DNA from 4 places in the Rhodovulum sp. MB263 genome. Region 2 is predicted to be linked to each of the others. Evidence: riboswitches for the same ligand, from Rfam matches in the RefSeq annotation. Region 2 holds a riboswitch; each other region holds the start of a gene.
The links. A riboswitch is a leader RNA that binds a small molecule or an ion and turns the genes downstream of it on or off. The one in region 2 is predicted to bind cobalamin.
Positions count from the first base shown of each region.

Region 1: it holds a riboswitch for cobalamin, as region 2 does, so the genes downstream of both, B5V46_RS10820 (DUF4198 domain-containing protein) here and B5V46_RS12500 (cysteine-rich small domain-containing protein) in region 2, are expected to answer to the same signal.
Region 3: it holds a riboswitch for cobalamin, as region 2 does, so the genes downstream of both, B5V46_RS06465 (iron ABC transporter permease) here and B5V46_RS12500 (cysteine-rich small domain-containing protein) in region 2, are expected to answer to the same signal.
Region 4: it holds a riboswitch for cobalamin, as region 2 does, so the genes downstream of both, B5V46_RS18265 (5-methyltetrahydropteroyltriglutamate--homocysteine S-methyltransferase) here and B5V46_RS12500 (cysteine-rich small domain-containing protein) in region 2, are expected to answer to the same signal.

Region 1 is NZ_CP020384.1:2,317,149-2,321,352, forward strand. It holds gene B5V46_RS10810 (hypothetical protein) at 1-207, opposite strand, end outside; gene cbiM (cobalt transporter CbiM) at 204-821, opposite strand; gene B5V46_RS10820 (DUF4198 domain-containing protein) at 832-1,626, opposite strand; cobalamin riboswitch at 1,764-1,977, opposite strand; gene cobO (cob(I)yrinic acid a,c-diamide adenosyltransferase) at 2,082-2,735, shown strand; gene B5V46_RS10830 (cobyric acid synthase) at 2,882-4,204, shown strand, end outside.
Region 2 is NZ_CP020384.1:2,679,568-2,683,771, forward strand. It holds gene B5V46_RS12490 (cation:proton antiporter) at 1-332, opposite strand, end outside; gene B5V46_RS12495 (universal stress protein) at 573-1,433, shown strand; gene B5V46_RS12500 (cysteine-rich small domain-containing protein) at 1,474-1,899, opposite strand; cobalamin riboswitch at 2,054-2,251, opposite strand; gene B5V46_RS12505 (succinylglutamate desuccinylase/aspartoacylase family protein) at 2,350-3,393, shown strand.
Region 3 is NZ_CP020384.1:1,345,918-1,350,121, forward strand. It holds gene B5V46_RS06455 (heavy metal translocating P-type ATPase) at 1-1,859, shown strand, start outside; gene cueR (Cu(I)-responsive transcriptional regulator) at 1,856-2,245, shown strand; cobalamin riboswitch at 2,283-2,484, shown strand; gene B5V46_RS06465 (iron ABC transporter permease) at 2,654-3,646, shown strand; gene B5V46_RS06470 (ABC transporter ATP-binding protein) at 3,643-4,204, shown strand, end outside.
Region 4 is NZ_CP020385.1:22,786-26,989, forward strand. It holds gene B5V46_RS18260 (Crp/Fnr family transcriptional regulator) at 352-1,047, shown strand; gene B5V46_RS18265 (5-methyltetrahydropteroyltriglutamate--homocysteine S-methyltransferase) at 1,390-2,520, opposite strand; cobalamin riboswitch at 2,650-2,849, opposite strand; gene B5V46_RS18270 (Fur family transcriptional regulator) at 2,944-3,369, opposite strand; gene B5V46_RS18275 (metal ABC transporter substrate-binding protein) at 3,659-4,204, shown strand, end outside.

The DNA.
Region 1 (4,204 bases), 360 kb from region 2:
GTCGGCATCGGTCATCGTCTCGCCGAGGCGGTTGCCCTCGGGATCGAACACCCCGACCGGGGCATCGACGGCCATGTCGCCATTGGAAAAGCCGACCTCGCCCTCGATCAGGGCCCCGCTGGGATAGGCGGCGGCGATCACCTTGTGCGCGAGCGCGGGCATGGGCGCCAGAACAAGCGCCAGGGTCAGGAAAATCGGGCGGATCATCGGGCGGGTCCTTGCAGGCTGAGAAAGAGATCGGGCTTGACCTGGATGGCCAGATAGACGGCTGCGGCACTCAGCAGGCCCTCGATCGCCATCACCGGAACATGGGCGAGAAAGACCAGCTTGGCCGCCGGAAGAAAGGCCGCACCGCTGAGCGCGAGGGCGACACCGACAAGCGCGGCGGTCAGCGCGATGGCCAGCGCGCCGCCGATACCGCCCCAGATCGCGGCGGTCCGCGGACTGCCGGACGCGATCCCGCGCCGGCAGAGGTAATGCACGATCACCGCGGGCAGCGCGATGTTCAGGGTATTGACCCCCAGCACCGTCAGCCCGCCGAAACCGAAGAAGACCGCCTGGAGCAGAAGCCCCACGAACAGCGCGGGAAAGGCGGCCCAGCCGAGCACCAGCCCGGCCAGACCGTTCAGGATCAGGTGCACCGAGGACGGGCCGATCGGCACATGGATCAGCGAGGCCACGAAGAAGCTGGCCGAGAGCATCCCGGCGGCGGGGATCTTCTCGAGCGTCAGATCGCGCAACCCGCGGGCGACGCCTCCGGCCGCCAGCACCGCACCGCCGATCACCACGGGCGCCGCCAGCGCCCCGTCCACGATATGCATGGCCCCGCCCCTATTTCAGATCGAAGGCGCGGATCCAGAGGACCGCATCCTGGCTGAGTTCCTTGCCCTCATGTTCGGTATCGGGCCCGACCCCCAGCGCGGCAAAGCCCCAATAGCCCGCCTTCGGCACGCCGAAGGTGAAATAGCCGTTCTCGTCCGTCACCGCGACAACCGCGCCGCCCGGCAACGGCCCCGCCGTCGCGGGCTTGGGCGCGCCCGTCGCCATGTCGGGCTCGGCCGCCATGTATTCGATCTCGATCTCGGCACCCGCGACCGGAGCGCCCTCGGACAGCACCCGCCCGGTGAAGGTCGAGCCCGCGATCACGTTATAGGGTTTGACCAGCGGCAGGATCTCGGCCTTGAGCCCCTGCGGGCCGTCCCAGTCGGTGGGCATCTGGCCGCGGTTGACGTAGGTCTTGGTGATCTGCTGGATGTAGATATCCTCGGAGTCCTCGTAATAGGGCGCGGGCACCGTCACCAGGACGTAATCGCCCATCCGCTTGACCGGCAGGCTGCCATCCCATGCCACAGCCTCGTTCAGCGGACCGCGAAAGACGGTCTGGCTGAGCGTCGGCTTGAGGTCGATCCGCTCGCCGCGATGGATGGCGTAGAATTCCAGCGGCTCGCCCATATCCATGACCGGCCCGCTTTCCTGCGGATGCCAGAAGATCAGCTTGACCGGCACGTCGCCGGGCGCGTCGATGAGGCTTTGCTCGGTATAGGCCAGCTGGAAATGCGCCGCCGCGACCCCGGGAACGAGGGTCAGTGCCAGCGCGGCGGTTACGAGATTGCCGTGGAAGATCAAGGTCGTTGCCTTTCAACATGAGCGGCCGGACAGGCCGCGGGAGAAAGGACGAACGGGATGAGAGGCTCGGAGCGGCCGGGCTGCGGCCGAACCGGGCCAGACGCGCACCCCGGCGTCCGGTGGAAACCGCCTCCCTTGCGGGGAAACGGGCGGCCGGCAGGTCTCCTGGCTTGCGGGTCTCAGCTTGGCTGGCCTTCCCGGGGGCCTCCCCAGTGGCGTTCTCAGCCGTGCTCGCCGCTTACAGTTGCGGGGGCAGCCGCGGAATTGCCCGTCCCTTCGGACGGGCGCACCGCGTTCCCTTTTCACGTCCGGACCCTCGGGCCCGGGCGAACCGGTCACGCATCCGTCATTGCAAGCAGCTCGGGACTTGTCAATCGGCACAACCGCCGCGCGGCCCGGGTTTGACGCGGCGGCCCCGCCCGCTAAGCTGTCCCCGACACGCGCAAGGAGCCCCCATGACCGACGAGACCGCCGCCGCCACCGATACCGCCCCCACCAATACCGCAGCCGACGACGCCCGCCATGCCAGCAAGATGGCCAAGAAGAAGGCCGCGCGCGACAAGATCATGGCCGGGAAATCCGGCGAGAAGGGGCTGATCCTGGTGCATACCGGCACCGGCAAGGGCAAGTCCTCCTCGGGCTTCGGGATGATCCTGCGCTGCATCGCCCATCAGATGCCCTGTGCCGTGGTCCAGTTCGTCAAGGGCGCCTGGGATACCGGCGAGCGGCGGCTTCTGACCTCGCATTTCGGCGATCTCTGCCAGTTCCATGCCATGGGCGAGGGCTTCACCTGGGAAACCCAGGACCGCGCCCGCGACATCGCCGCGGCCGAAAAGGGCTGGGAAAAGGCCAGGGAGCTGATCCGCGACCCCGAAATCCGCATGGTACTGCTCGACGAGATCAACATCGCGCTGCGCTACGGCTATCTCGACCCGGCCGAGGTGGTGGCCTTCCTGCAGGCCGAGAAGCCGCCGCTGTCGCATGTCGTCCTGACCGGGCGCAACGCCCCCGAAGAGGTGATCGAGGCGGCCGATCTGGTGACCGAGATGACGCTGGTCAAGCACCCGTTCCGCTCGGGCATAAAGGGCCAGCCGGGCGTCGAGTTCTGAGCCGCGCTTGACATCCGCAGGGCCCCGTCCGACACCCCCTGCCGAAAGTCGCAGGAGCCGCCATGACCCTTGACCGGACCCGGAGCCGCTATCCCGACCTGCCCCCCGGCGATGCGGCCCCGCCGATGCCCGAAATCTCGGTACCGATGCTCGACCCGGTGCCGCCGCGCCGCGCGAAGGCCCTGATGCTGCAGGGCACGAGTTCGGATGTCGGCAAGAGCCTCCTGGTCGCAGGGCTCGCCCGCGCCTATGCGCGGCGCGGCCTGAAGGTCGCGCCCTTCAAGGCGCAGAACATGTCGAACAATGCCGCCGTCGCCGCCGACAGCGACCTGCCTCCCGGCCCCGACGGCACCGCCCCCAGGGGCGAGATCGGCCGCGCCCAGGCGCTTCAGGCGCAGGCCGCGGGGCTGCCCCCCTCGATCCACATGAACCCGGTGCTGCTGAAGCCGCAGGCCATGGTCGGCTCGCAGGTGGTGCTGCGGGGCCGTCCGCTGGGCAACTGGCCCGCGCGGCATTACCACAAGCTCAAGCCCAAGCTCCTGCCCGCGGTCATGGACAGTTTCAACCGCGTCGCGGCCGGGGCCGATCTGGTGCTGGTCGAGGGCGCGGGCGCGGGCACCGAGACCTATCTGCGCAAGAGCGACATCGCCAACATGCGCTTTGCCGAGGCCGCCGATCTGCCGGTGATCCTCGTCACCGACAATGACCGGGGCGGCGCGATGGCGGCCGTGGTGGGCTCGTGGTGCCTGCATACGGCGGCCGAACGCGCCCGCATCGCGGGCTATCTGGTCAACAAGTTCCGCGGCTATTTCTCGCTTTACGAACCGGCCTGCGCGACGATCACCGAACGCACCGGCTGGCCCTTCCTGGGCGTCGCCCACTGGTTCGAGGGCGCCGCGCGGCTTCCGGCCGAGGATGCGCTGGCGCTCGAGCGGCCGGCCTCGGGCGGCGGTACCGGACTGGTGATCGCGGTGCCCCATATCGCGCGGATGGCCAATTTCGACGATCTCGATCCGCTGTCGGCCGAGCCGGGCGTCGATCTCCGCTGGGTCCGCCCGGGCGAGCCGATCCCCGCCGAGGCCGATCTGGTACTGCTGCCGGGCTCGAAGACCACCCGGCCCGCGCTCGACTCGATCCGCGCCAATGGCTGGGACATCGACATCCTCGGCCATCTGCGCCGGGGCGGGCGGGTCGTGGGCATCTGCGCCGGGTTCCAGATGCTGGGCCGGAAGGTGCGCGACCCCGACGGCATCGAGGGCCCGCCGGGCGAGACCGAGGGGCTGGGGCTTCTGGATATCGAGACCGAGATCGGCGGCGAGAAGCGGCTGGTCGAGATCGCGGCCGAGGATGCGATCAGCGGCACAAGCGTCACCGGCTACGAGATGCATATGGGCGTGACCCGGGGGCCGGGGCTCGAGCGGCCCTGGCTGCGGCTCGACGGCCGCCCCGAGGGCGCGGTCTCGGCCGAT
Region 2 (4,204 bases):
AGCCCCAGCCCGATCAGGTAGCCGAAGACCGAGGTGAAGGCCACCTGCCCCAGCCCGGTCAGAAGCGACACCGCCCCGAGCGAGCGGATCAGCTTGACGTCAAGCTTGATGCCCACGAGGAACAGCAGCACCGCGATCCCGAGCTGCGACAGAAGGTCGATCTGGTCCGACGAACGCACGATGTCGAGCGCCGAGGGCCCCGCGACCAGCCCGACGGCGATGAAGCTCACGATCAGCGGCTGGCGCAGCAGCAGCCCCGCGAACCCGATGGCCGCCGCCAGCACCAGAAGCGTCGCGATCTCGCCGAACTGCGAATGCAGCAACGTCTCCATCACGATACCCTCCGTTCCGGAAGGGCCCGATCCGGGCCCGTGGCGATGAAGGCGACAGGAATGGTCGTGTCGGGATGCGGGGTCCGGTGCGGCAAGAGGGTCATCGTCGGGGGCACGCCTTTCAAAATGATCTGGGCTCACATAAGTACTTCTGCGGAAAGATGAACGCCCCCGATCAGATTTGACGCAGCGCCATCGGCAGCAGGCGGCGGGGGGCTGCCCGAAGGGAGGGAGGCAGGCATGAAAACCATACTGGTGGGCACCGATTTCTCGGAACGGTCCGATCGCGCGCTGCGCCGCGCCACGCTGCTGGCCCGCCAGACCGGCGCCGCGCTGCGGCTGGTGCATGTGGTCGATGACGATCAGCCTGTCAGGATCGTCGAGGCCGAGCGCGAGGCCGCGGCCGGGCTTCTGCAACAGCAGGCGGCGACGCTGCGCGAGCATGACGGGCTCGACTGCGCGGCGCATGTGGTGCTGGCCGATCCCTTTGCCGGGCTGATCGAGGCCGTGCGCCAGCTTGGGGCCGACCTGCTGGTGATCGGGCCGCACCGGCGCCAGATCCTGCGCGATGTCTTCGTCGGCACCACGGCCGAGCGCACGATCCGCGCCGCCGCCTGCCCGGTGCTGATGGCCAATGCGCCGCCGGTCGGCCCCTATCGCCATGCGCTGCTGGCGACCGACCTGTCGGAAGGCTCGCAGGGCGCGTTCCGGCGCCTGGACGGGCTGGGCTTCGGCCATCGGCTGCGCAGTTCGGTGCTGCATGTCTTCGACGCGACCGAAGCGGCGATGATGCGGATCCACGCCACCCGCGAGGACGACCGGGAGGCGCATCTGCGCGAGGCCGGGGCCGAGGCGGCCCGCGCCCTGACCGAGTTCCTGCGCGAGCTGCCGCAGGGTCCGATGATCGAACTGGTGCGCCACCGGAGCGGCAGCGCGGCCTCCGAGATCCTCGCCGCCGCGACCGAGGCCGAGGCCGATCTGATCGTTGTCGGCACCCAGAGCCGCGGCGCGTTCGAAACCATGGTTCTGGGCAGCGTCGCCCGTCAGGTGCTGCGCAGCGCCACGGCCGACGTGCTGGCGGTCCCGCCCGCCCCGGCCTGACGCGCCCCACCTTCGGTGTCGCAGCCTGCGGTCGGCGCCTTCAGTCGCCGCCGTCTTTTACCCCGTCGTCTTTTGCCAGATCGTCCTTTGCCGCGCCATCCTCGCGGCGAAGCCGGTGGATCTCGTCCGCGCCGGTCGGCTGCGGCGGGCGCGGGCGCCGGACCGGCGGGTCGGTCTGCGGCCGGCCCGACCAGGGCTGCGGATATTCCAGCCAGCGCTGGATGAAGTTCCAGGATTGCAGATAGCCGTCATGCGGCAGCGTGCAGGCCGAGCAGTCCTTCCGGGTCAGCCCGTTGGCATCGGTATAGGTCTGATAGGGTCCGGGGCATTCATAGGCGATCAGCGGACAGTAGCAGAACAGGCAGTTGAACTCGCGTGCCACGCCCTTGTGGCAGGGCAGGAACGGACAGGCGCTGTTGGTGAAGCCCTTGAAGGCCTCGTTATCGGTCAGGTCCTTGGGTTGCATGGCGCAACTCCTTCCGGTCGGCGGCCGCGGACGGACCCGCCCCGGGCCGGTCAGCGGCGGGATGAAGGCCGCACCCGCCCGCGAAGCGAAGGCAGATCGCGGCCGCTTGCCCCGGCAATGGCGCCCGGCCCGGACGACCGGACACGCCACCCGTGGGGCGGTTCGGCGCGCTGGCAGGTCTCCTGGCTGGCGGGTCTCGGCCGGTCCGCCCGCCTTCCCGGCCCGGGCGATGCCGGTTCCGGTGGCGGTTCGGGGCGGTGGCTCGCCGCTGACAGTTGCGGGGGCAGCGCCGGATTTGCACCGGCTTCCCTTTTCACTCCCTCGCGGGAGCACCAGAACGCCCCCCATCAATGGGGTCCCGGCCGGCCGCTGTCAATCCGCGGGGCTCTTGCGAGCGGCCCCGGCAAGGCGCTACCTTGCGCCCATGACCTTCTTTCCGACAGAAACCAGATGACGGCGCGGGCGGGCTTCACGCTCGGCTCGGAAACCGTTCCGCCCGGCAGCCGCCGCACCGTGGATCTGCCGGTCTCGGTGCTGTCCGACCACACCCCGGTCACGCTCTCGGCACATGTCGTTCATGGCCGCCGCCCGGGCCCCGCGATGTTCGTGACCGCAGGCGTGCATGGCGACGAGGTGATCGGGGTCGAGATCGTGCGCCGGCTTCTGAGCCTGCCCGCGCTCGGCGCGCTGCGCGGCACGCTGATCGCGATCCCAATCGTCAACGCCTTCGGCTTTCTCAACCTGTCGCGCTACCTGCCCGACCGGCGCGACCTGAACCGCTGCTTTCCCGGCTCGTCGGGCGGCTCGATGGCCGCGCGGCTGGCGCATCTTCTGGTCGAGGAGGTGGTCGGGCGCTGCCAGATCGGCATCGACCTGCATTCAGCGGCAGTGCATCGCACCAACCTGCCCCAGATCCGCGTGGTTCCGGACGCGCCCGAGCTGGCCCGGCTGGCCCGGGTCTTCGCGGCCCCGGTGGTGCTGAGCTCCGGGGCACGGCCGGGCTCGCTGCGCGAGACCGCAGCGCGGATGGGGGTCCAGATGCTGCTATACGAGGGCGGCGAGGGACTGCGCTTCGACGAGGTCGCGGTCCGGGCCGGGCTTTCGGGCGTGCTGCGGGTGATGTTCGACCGCGGCATGATCCCCGCCAAGGGTGTGCCGAAGGCGCGGCGCGCGCCGCTCGACTGCCGGGTGTCGCACTGGCTGCGCGCGCCACAGGGCGGGCTTTTGCGTACCTACCGCTCGGAAGGCGACGTGGTCGCGGCGGGCGATCTGCTGGCGGTGGTCTCGGACCCGTTCGGCGAGATCGAGGCCGAGATCCGCGCCACCGAGCCGGGCATCATCGTCGGCCGCGCCATCCTGCCGGTGGTGAACGAGGGCAATGCGGTCTTTCATCTGGCCGCGATCGCCCCCGCCGACCGCGCCGAGGACCGGATCGACGCCTGGGCCAGCGAGGTCGCGGCCGGGCAGCTTTTCGACGAGGACGAGATCCTCTAGGTGTTTGATCCCACGGTTTGATGGTGTGATCCTTTCTCAAGCTTGGAAGGAAGCCGTATGGGACAAGTTCGTCATGGCAGCGCCACGACCACGCACGCCGTCAGAGTCACCCCGGAGCAGGCCGAGCTCTGTTCCAGAACCGAGACCGAAGACGATCCCGGGCAGACGCGCCTTGGCGGAGGTGCAATGGGCGCAGATCCAGGGCCAGCTTCCGGCGCGGGAAGGCCTTCCCGGCCACCCCGCATCGACAACCGGTCGTTCGAGGATGCCGTATCGTGGCTGGCGCGCAGAGCAGCTCTCTGACGGGGTCGTCCGGCGGAGTTCGGCAAGGGAAGAGCGGACCAGGCACGGTTCCGAAGACAGGCGATCTCCGGGGTCAGCGACGGTCTTTTCAGCCGTTTATCCGAGGATCCCAACGCCGGACATGATCTGATCGACAGCACGATCTGCAAGGTCTAGGGCGATGGACCCGGCCAGAAGGGCAGCTCAGCCTCTAGGCATCGGTCGCCCGCGCGGCGGTCGACGACGAAAATTCAGGCCAATGCCGATGCCGTCGCAAGGCCGGGGCGCCTTGCTTCAGCGACCGGAGACTACGTGGGATCATCCGCAGACTGCGGCGCTGATCATGGGCTTGCAAGGGGCAGCCACGCGATCGCGGGTGCCGCCCATGACACCGGACATCTGCGCAAGCTGATCGCGCGCGATCCCGGCACCAAGGCCCGGAGACCGGCCAATCCCCCACGCGCAGCCACGCCAAGGTGCGATCCCCGCCTTCATGCAAAGCGGCACGGGCTCGGGAATTTCTTCCAGA
Region 3 (4,204 bases), 1.3 Mb from region 2:
CCGGTCTGCGCATCGTCTCCTTCCTGCTGACCACCGCGATCCTCGCCGGTCCCGGCCGCGCCTTCTTCGTCAAGGGCGTGCCGCTCCTGCTGAAGGGCGCGCCCGACATGAATGCTCTGGTCGCGCTCGGCACCGCCGCCGCCTGGGCCTATTCGACCCTTGCAACCTTCGCCCCCGGCCTGCTGCCCGAAGGCACGGCGCATATCTATTTCGAGGCCGCCGCGGTCATCGTCACCCTGATCCTGATCGGCCGCAGCCTCGAGGCCCGCGCCCGCGGCCGCACCGGCGAGGCGATCCGGCATCTTCTGGGCCTGCAGCCGCGCAGCGCCCGGGTGGTGACCGAAAATGGCCTCGAGGAACGGCCCGTCGAGCAACTCGCGCCCGGCGATCTGATCGAGATCCGGCCCGGCGAGCGCATCCCGACCGATGGCGAGATCGTCGAGGGCCAGGGCCCGGTCGACGAATCGATGCTGACCGGCGAGCCGATGCCGGTCGACAAGGCGCCCGGCGACGCAGTCACGGGCGGCACCGTCAATGGCGCCTCCGCGCTGAGATTCCGCGCCACCCGGGTCGGCCGCGATACCGCGCTGGCCCAGATCGTGGCGATGGTCGAGACGGCGCAGGGCGCCAAGCTGCCGGTGCAGGCGCTGGCCGACCGGATCACCGGCATCTTCGTTCCCGCCGTCCTCGTCGTCGCGGCGCTGACCGTGGCGCTCTGGCTGATTGTCGGTCCCGACCCGGCGCTGGGGCTTGCGCTGGTCGCGGGCGTCTCGGTGCTGATCGTCGCCTGTCCCTGCGCCATGGGGCTGGCCACGCCGACCTCGGTGATGGTGGGCACGGGCCGCGCTGCCGAAATGGGGGTTCTCTTCCGCAAGGGCGATGCGCTGCAAAGCCTGTCGGGCGTCGCGACGGTCGCCTTCGACAAGACCGGCACCCTGACCGAGGGCCATCCCGAACTGACCGGTATCCGGCTGGCCGACGGCTTTGAAAGGGACGATGTCCTGGCCGCTGCCGCCGCGCTCGAGGCCCGCTCGGAGCATCCGCTTGCCCGCGCCATCCTGGCCGCCGCGCCAGATCATCCCGAGGCCGAAGGGGTCGAGGCGTTGCCCGGTTTCGGCGTCCGGGGACGGATCGGCGGCCGTGACGTCCTGGTGGGCGCCGAACGGCTGATGGCGCGCGAGGGCATCGCGCTCGGGCCCCTCGAGGCCGAGGCCGCGACGCTGGCCGCCACGGGGGCGACGCCCGTTTTCGTGGCCATCGACGGAGGGGCGGCGGGCGTGCTGGCGCTGGCCGACCCGATCAAGCCCTCGGCGCGCGCGGCGATCGCGGGGCTCCACCGGATGGGGGTCGCGACCGCGCTGATCACCGGCGATACCGAGCCGACCGCGCGCGCCGTCGCGGCCGAGCTTGGCATCGACCATGTCGTGGCGGGCGTTCTGCCCGGCGGCAAGGTCGAGGCGCTGGAGGGGCTTCGCGCCGAGGGCCCGGTCGCCTTCGTCGGCGACGGGCTGAATGACGCGCCCGCACTGGCCGCGGCCGATGTGGGGCTTGCCATCGGCACCGGCACCGATGTCGCCATCGAGGCGGGCGACGTGGTGCTGATGTCGGGCGATCCGCAGGGCGTGGTCAATGCGCTCCATGTCAGCCGCCGGACTCTGGCCAATATCCGCCAGAACCTGTTCTGGGCCTTCGCCTATAACGTCGCGCTGATCCCGGTGGCGGCAGGCGTGCTCTATCCGCTGAACGGCCTTCTCCTGTCGCCGATGCTGGCCGCGGGCGCGATGGCCTGCTCGAGCCTCTTCGTGCTGTCGAACGCGCTTCGGCTGCGCGGGCTCGGCCCGCTGGAGGCCGGGTCATGAATATCGGCGACATCTCGAAGGTCACCGGGCTGCCGGCCAAGACCATCCGCTATTACGAGGAGATCGGTCTGATCCGTCCGGCCCGGGGCGACAATGGCTACCGGCATTTCTCGGAAACCGACCGGCACAACCTGACCTTTCTGGGCCGGGCCCGGTCGCTCGGCTTCTCGATCGAGGAATGCCGGGCGCTTCTGGCGCTTTACACCGACAAGGAGCGCGCCAGCGCCAATGTGAAGCAGATCGCCCGCGTCCATCTGGCGCAGATCGAGGCCAAGATCGCCGAGTTGCAGGCGATGCGCGCCACCTTGGCCGAGCTGGTCTCGGCCTGTGCGGGCGATCAGCGTCCCGATTGTCCGATCCTGAAGGGGCTGGCGGGCGAGGGCTGAGCCCGCTCAAAGGGCTTTGACAATGCGCGCCGATGGGCTAGGCAGGAGCGACTTCGGTTCCGGCCGGGAAGGCCGGATAAAAGGGAACGCGGTGCGCCCTCTCAGGGGCAACTCCGCGGCTGCCCCCGCAACTGTAGGCGGAGAGCGCGGCTGACAGATGCCACTGGGCCAGGGCCCGGGAAGGCCAGCCAAGCAAGGACCCGCAAGCCAGGAGACCTGCCGGAGCGACGATCACCCTTTCCGGGCGCGGGGCGCGCCCCGGAGCGGCCAGCCCGCAGCGGTGAGACAGATCACCGTCCGGGGAGCTGGCCCGATCCCGCCGCGCCCCGGACCGCCCGCAAGGGCAGGGAAGGGCAGGGCGATGGACGATCCGGAGACAAGACCGGCCGACCAGGACGGAGCGCGCGCATGAGGGGGCAGGGGCTCTTCTGGGCGCTTGCGCTGCTGGTGGCGGCGCTTTTCGGGCTGTCGCTGCTGATCGGTCCGGCCGGGTTGTCGGTCGGCGACAGCCTCTCGGCGCTGCTGGCCGGGCGCGGTGAGGCGGCGGTGCTGGTCATGCGCGAGATCCGGCTGCCACGCGCGATCCTTGCCGTGCTGGTGGGTGCGAGCCTCGGGCTCTCGGGTGCGGCCCTTCAGGGCTACATGCGCAACCCGCTGGCCGAGCCCGGTCTGATCGGCGTCTCGTCGAGTGCCGCGCTGGGCGCGGTGCTGGCGCTGCAAACGGGGCTCGCCTCGGCGCATGTGCTGGCGCTGCCGGCCTCGGCGCTGACCGGCGCGCTGATCGCCGTCTCGCTGCTGCTGCTTCTGGCCGGACCGCGCGGTGGGGCCTTCACGCTGATCCTCGCGGGCATCGCCCTTTCGGCGCTGGCGGGCGCGCTGACGCAACTGGTGCTGAACCTCTCGCCCAATCCTTACGCCACGGCCGATATCGTCTTCTGGCTGATGGGTTCGCTGGCCGACCGGTCCTTCACCCATGTCTGGCTGGCGCTGCCGCTGACGCTTCTGGGCTGGTTGATGCTGGCCGGGCTCGGCCGCGGGCTCGATGCCCTGACGCTGGGCGAGGATGCGGCGGCGGCGCTGGGCATCCGGCTCGGGCGGATGCGCCTCGCGCTGGTCCTGGGTGTCGCGGCCTCGGTGGGCGCGGGGGTGGCGGTCGCGGGCGCCATCGGCTTTGTCGGTCTGATCGTGCCGCATCTGCTGCGCCCGCTGGTGGGCGCCCGGCCCGGGCGGCTGCTGGCGGCCTCGGCGCTGGGCGGCGCGGCCCTTCTGCTGGCCGCCGATATCGGCGTGCGGCTGGTGCTGCCCGACCGCGATCTCAAGCTGGGCGTCGTGACCGCGCTGATCGGGGCGCCGCTGTTCATCCGGCTGATCTACCGCACCCGGGCGGAGGCGGGCGCATGACCGAGCTTGAGCTTTCGCATCTGACCGTCCGGCGCGGCGCCTGCCCTGTGGTCGACGATGTCACCGCGCGGCTGTCACCGGGCGACTGCGTGGGCCTTGTCGGTCCCAATGGCGCGGGCAAGACCACATTGATGCGCGCAGCCCTCGGCCTTCTGCCGCACAAGGGCACATCGAGCCTCGCGCGCCTCCCCGCGCCCGAGCGTGCCCGCACCGCTGCCTGGCTGCCGCAAACGCGCGAGATCGCCTGGCCGGTCAGCGTCGAGACCCTGGTCGCGCTTGGCCGCACGCCGCATCTGGGGCCGGGCCAGCGTCCCGGACCCGCCGACCGTGCCGCCGTTGACGCCGCGATGGCCCGCCTCGAACTTGGCGGTTTCGCCACGCGCTGCGCGACCGAGCTGTCTGGGGGCGAACAGGCGCGGGTGCTGATCGCCCGGGCGCTGGCGCAGGAGGCGCCGATCCTGATGGCCGACGAACCCATTGCCGGGCTCGACCCGGCGCATCAGTTCACCACCATGGCGCTGTTCGCGCGCCTCGCCGCCGAAGGCCGCCTCGTGATGG
Region 4 (4,204 bases), on a different replicon from region 2:
GCGCGCCTGGCGCCGGGGATGTTCGCACCGGGGATAGCCGGGCCGGTACCGCGCGGCCCGGGGCCCGTGCCGCCGCCAGTCGTCCGGCGAGTGGGCAGCCTCTCGTCGAGTTCCGGGGCATCCGGCCCGTTCCCGGGTACGAAAGGCCGCCCCGCAATGTCGCCGCGGCCGGGCCTTGTCCCCTTCCGGGAGAGCGCCGATGCGGCACGGGCGATGGGGCTGCCGCAACAGGGGGGACAGCAGATGTCGCAGGGGAAGCCTCCTTTCGCCGTCATATGCGTTTTCATGCCTTCCCTTTTGCGCTGTCGCGGGCCAGACCTCATTGCGTTTCGACAAATTCGGGGCCGGTTCATGGTCGCAAAACTGGATGAAAGCCTGTTGCAGGATGTCGGCCCGTTCCGGCGGCTCGACCGGGGACAGATCCGCGAGATCCTCGATCTGGCCACCGCCCGGCGTTTTGACGAGGGCGCGGCCGTGTTCCGCGAGGGCCACCCGGCAGAGCGTTTCCATCTGCTTCTGGACGGCGTGATCCGGGTCATGCGCATCACCGCCGAAGGCACGGCGGTGACCGCGCTCCATATCCCGTCGGGGCAGCTTTTCGGGATTGCCCGGGCGCTCCGGCGCGAGAGCTATCCCGCCACGGCGATCTGCGCGCGGGACTGTCTGACGCTGTCCTGGCCGATGAGCCTCTGGGACGGTTTCACGGCCCGCTATGACGGCTTCGCCGAAGAGGGCTACAGGACCGTCGGCACCCGCGTCGGCGAGATGAATGCGCGGCTGATCGAGATGGCCACGCAACAGGTGCAGCAGCGCGTGGCGGGGGCGCTGTTGCGGCTGATCGCGCAGTCGGGCCGCGAGGTGGAGGCGGGGATCGAGATCGCCTTTCCGGTGACGCGGCAGGACATCTCGGACATGACCGGCACGACGCTGCACAGCGTCAGCCGCCTGCTGAGCGCCTGGGAAAAGGCGGGCATCGTGGCCAGCCGCCGGCGCCATGTCACCGTGACCGATCCGCAGCGTCTGGGGCTGATCGGCGACGGACGGTAAGCCGCACCGCCGGGCGAATGGGCGCAGGCCCCGCGCCCCGGACCCGGCCGCCGGGCGACACCGGGGGAGGGGCGGAAAGACATCGGAGACATGTCGCGAAAGGTGGCATCGGCGCATGTTCTCGGCGCGAGGGGCCTGTTCGCGATCCAGGCGCCGGGCGGAGCGACGGCCTTCCGAATCCAGGCCTTGTCGGCGTCTGCCTTGGAGGTCTGGCGCCCGGCCGGAGAGCGGCGCATCCCCGGCCGGTCGGGACCCTCTGCGGCAGATCCCGGCGAAAGGGCGCCCGCAGGAGACAAGACGGGCCTGCCTCCGTTCCGGGCGCCCCGCCCCGTCCCCTTTGCGTCAGGTTTCGCCCCAGATCGCCTCGGCGCTCTTCACGACCAATTCCAGCTTGCGCTTCTGGTCGTCCTCGGTGATCTCGTTGCCATGCTCGGTCGAGGCGAAACCGCATTGGGGTGCGACGCCGAGCTGGCCGATATCGACATATTTCGACACCTCGTCATATTTCGCCCTGATCCAGTCCAGCGATTCCAGCTTGCCGGTCTTGGTGGTGATGAAGCCGGGCATGACCCGCTTGCGGCCCTTCGGCAGCGCGGCCAGCGGCTCGAGCCCGCCGGCCCGCCCGGTGTCGTATTCCATCAGGTAGATATCGACCGAGGTGCCGTTGAAGATCGCGTCGGCCGCGACGTGATAGCCGCCCTCGGCCACATGCGAGGAGCGGAAATTGCCGCGGCACATATGCATCCCGATCACCATGTCGGCCGGGCGATCCTTGATCGCCTCTTCCAGCATCCAGGCATATTTGCGGATCAGCGCGTCGGGATCCTGGCCCATGGCGCGGCGCTCCTCGCGCTGGGTCTCGTCGCCGAGATAGGCGAAGAAGATGTCGTCGAGCTGCAGATAGCGGCAACCGACATCGTAGAAGGCCCTGACCGCCTTGCGGTAGGTCGCGGCGATGTCATGGAACATCAGCTCCTGATCCAGATAGGGCTTGTGCTCGATATTCTCGGGAACCATCCGGTAATGGCAGGCCGAGGGCCCCGGGATCGAGATCTTGGCGATGCCCTCGCCCGGCGCCACCAGATCCCTGACATAGGTGAAATGCCGCAGCATCGGGTGATCGGCGGGGAAATCCAGCGGCCCGGTCAGATGCGCCTCGATGGGCGGGGTCTTGTGCTTTGTCTGAAACGGCAGGCTGCGGGTCGAGGGCTTCATGTCCAGCCCGGTCAGCATCCCCATGAAATCGTAATGCCAGAACTGGCGGCGGGCCTCGCCATCGGTGAAGACCTTGAGACCGGCGGCCTTCTGCATCGCAACCATGTCGGGGATCTCGCGGTCCTCGACGGCGCAGAGCTCGGCGCCTTTCAGGCCCTGCATCCTGGCCCCGGCAATCGCCTGCGGGCGCAACAGCGAGCCGACATGATCTGCCCGAGGAAGCGCAGGGCGGAGGGAGGAGGTATCTTCGGTCGTCATCGTGACATGCCTTTCGAACGGCCCGCGCTCGGCGCGCGCCGGAACTGGAAACGAAACCCCGCGACCGGCGTCGCGGAGCGGCGGTGTCACCTTTGCGGAAGGCCGCTCCCGGCACGCCCCACGCGGCCGGAACAGGTGATCGGTCCAGGCAGGTTTCCTGACTCGCGGATGAGCGCCTTGCCCGGCCTTCCCGGCGCGCGCGGCCAGTGGCATTGTCGGGCAGGCTGTCCGCCTACAGTTGCGGGGGCAGTTCCGGCTCCGGCCGACGGGCCGTCCCGGATTCCCTTTTCACCGGACATCGATCCGGCACCTGAACCGCGCCAGAGATGCGAGAGCGGCGCGCGACTGTCAATGCGCCGGGCTTTCAGAAGTTTTCATGACAATGATGAGGGCGCTGCAGGTTCCGCACCTGACCCGGCCCGGTCAGCGCGGTTTGCGCGGCCTGACATAGAGTTCCAGCTTGTGGCTGACGATCTCGAAACCGTGCTTGCGGGCGATCTCTTCCTGCAGCCGCTCGATCTCGTCGGATCTGAATTCGACCACCTCGCCGGTCTCGAGATTGATGAAATGGTCGTGATGCTGTTCGGGGGCCGGTTCGTAGCGCAGGCGTCCGTCCTCGAACATGTGGCGTTCGATCAGCCCCTTCTCGGCAAGCTTGTTCATCGTCCGGTAGACGGTGGCGATGTTGATCCCCGGCTCGATGGCGGCGACCCTGCGATGCAGCTCTTCGACATCGGGATGATCCCCGGCCGCATCCAGCACCTCGAGGATGACCCGGCGTTGCCCGGTGATGCGAAGACCGTGCCGCCGACAGATGTCGAGCAAGGACTCGGGGCTGGCTTTGGTCATGGGGCGTCCGCTCCGTCGGTGATGTCCTGTGCCCGACACCGGAGCGGGCCGGTCGGGCTGAAGCGATGCCATAGCATGAACGCGTGGCAAGGTCATCCGGCTTGACGACAGGCAGGGCCGCCGGACCCGGGCGGCCGGGAAGGCAGGCAGGGGGTGGCAGGCCTCCGGTTGCGGGCTGCAATTGCAAATAACTTGCAACAAGCCATGGGGCTGCTATCTGTATCTGCGACTCTCTTGCAACTGGGCGGCCCGTGCAGGGCGATTGCCCGAACCCTGGAAAGGACGGTCCATGAGCCTGAAGATGACAGGCCTGATCGGGGTGGCGGCTACGGCCGGGCTGATGGCGGGCGCCGCACTTGCGGATGCAGACCGGATGAAGGTGGTGACGACCTTCACGGTCCTGGCCGACATGGCCCGGCATGTGGCAGGCGATGCGGCCGATGTGGTCTCGATCACCAAGCCGGGGGCCGAGATCCACGGCTATGAGCCGACGCCGCGCGACATCCTCCGGGCGCAGGATGCCGACCTGATCCTGTCGAACGGCCTGAATCTCGAGCTGTGGTTCCAGCAGTTCCTGGACCATCTCGGCGACGTGCCCTCGGTCACGCTGAGCGAGGGCATCGACCCGATCCCGATCGCCGAGGGCGCCTATCGGGGCAAGCCGAACCCGCATGCCTGGATGGGGCTCGAGACGGCGCTTGTCTATGTCGACAATATCCTCGACGCCTTTGCCGAGCACGACCCCGCCAATGCCGCGACCTATGTCCGGAATGCCACCGCTTACAAGGACGCGCTGCGCGCCACGCTCGAGCCGCTGAAGGCCGAGATCGCGACC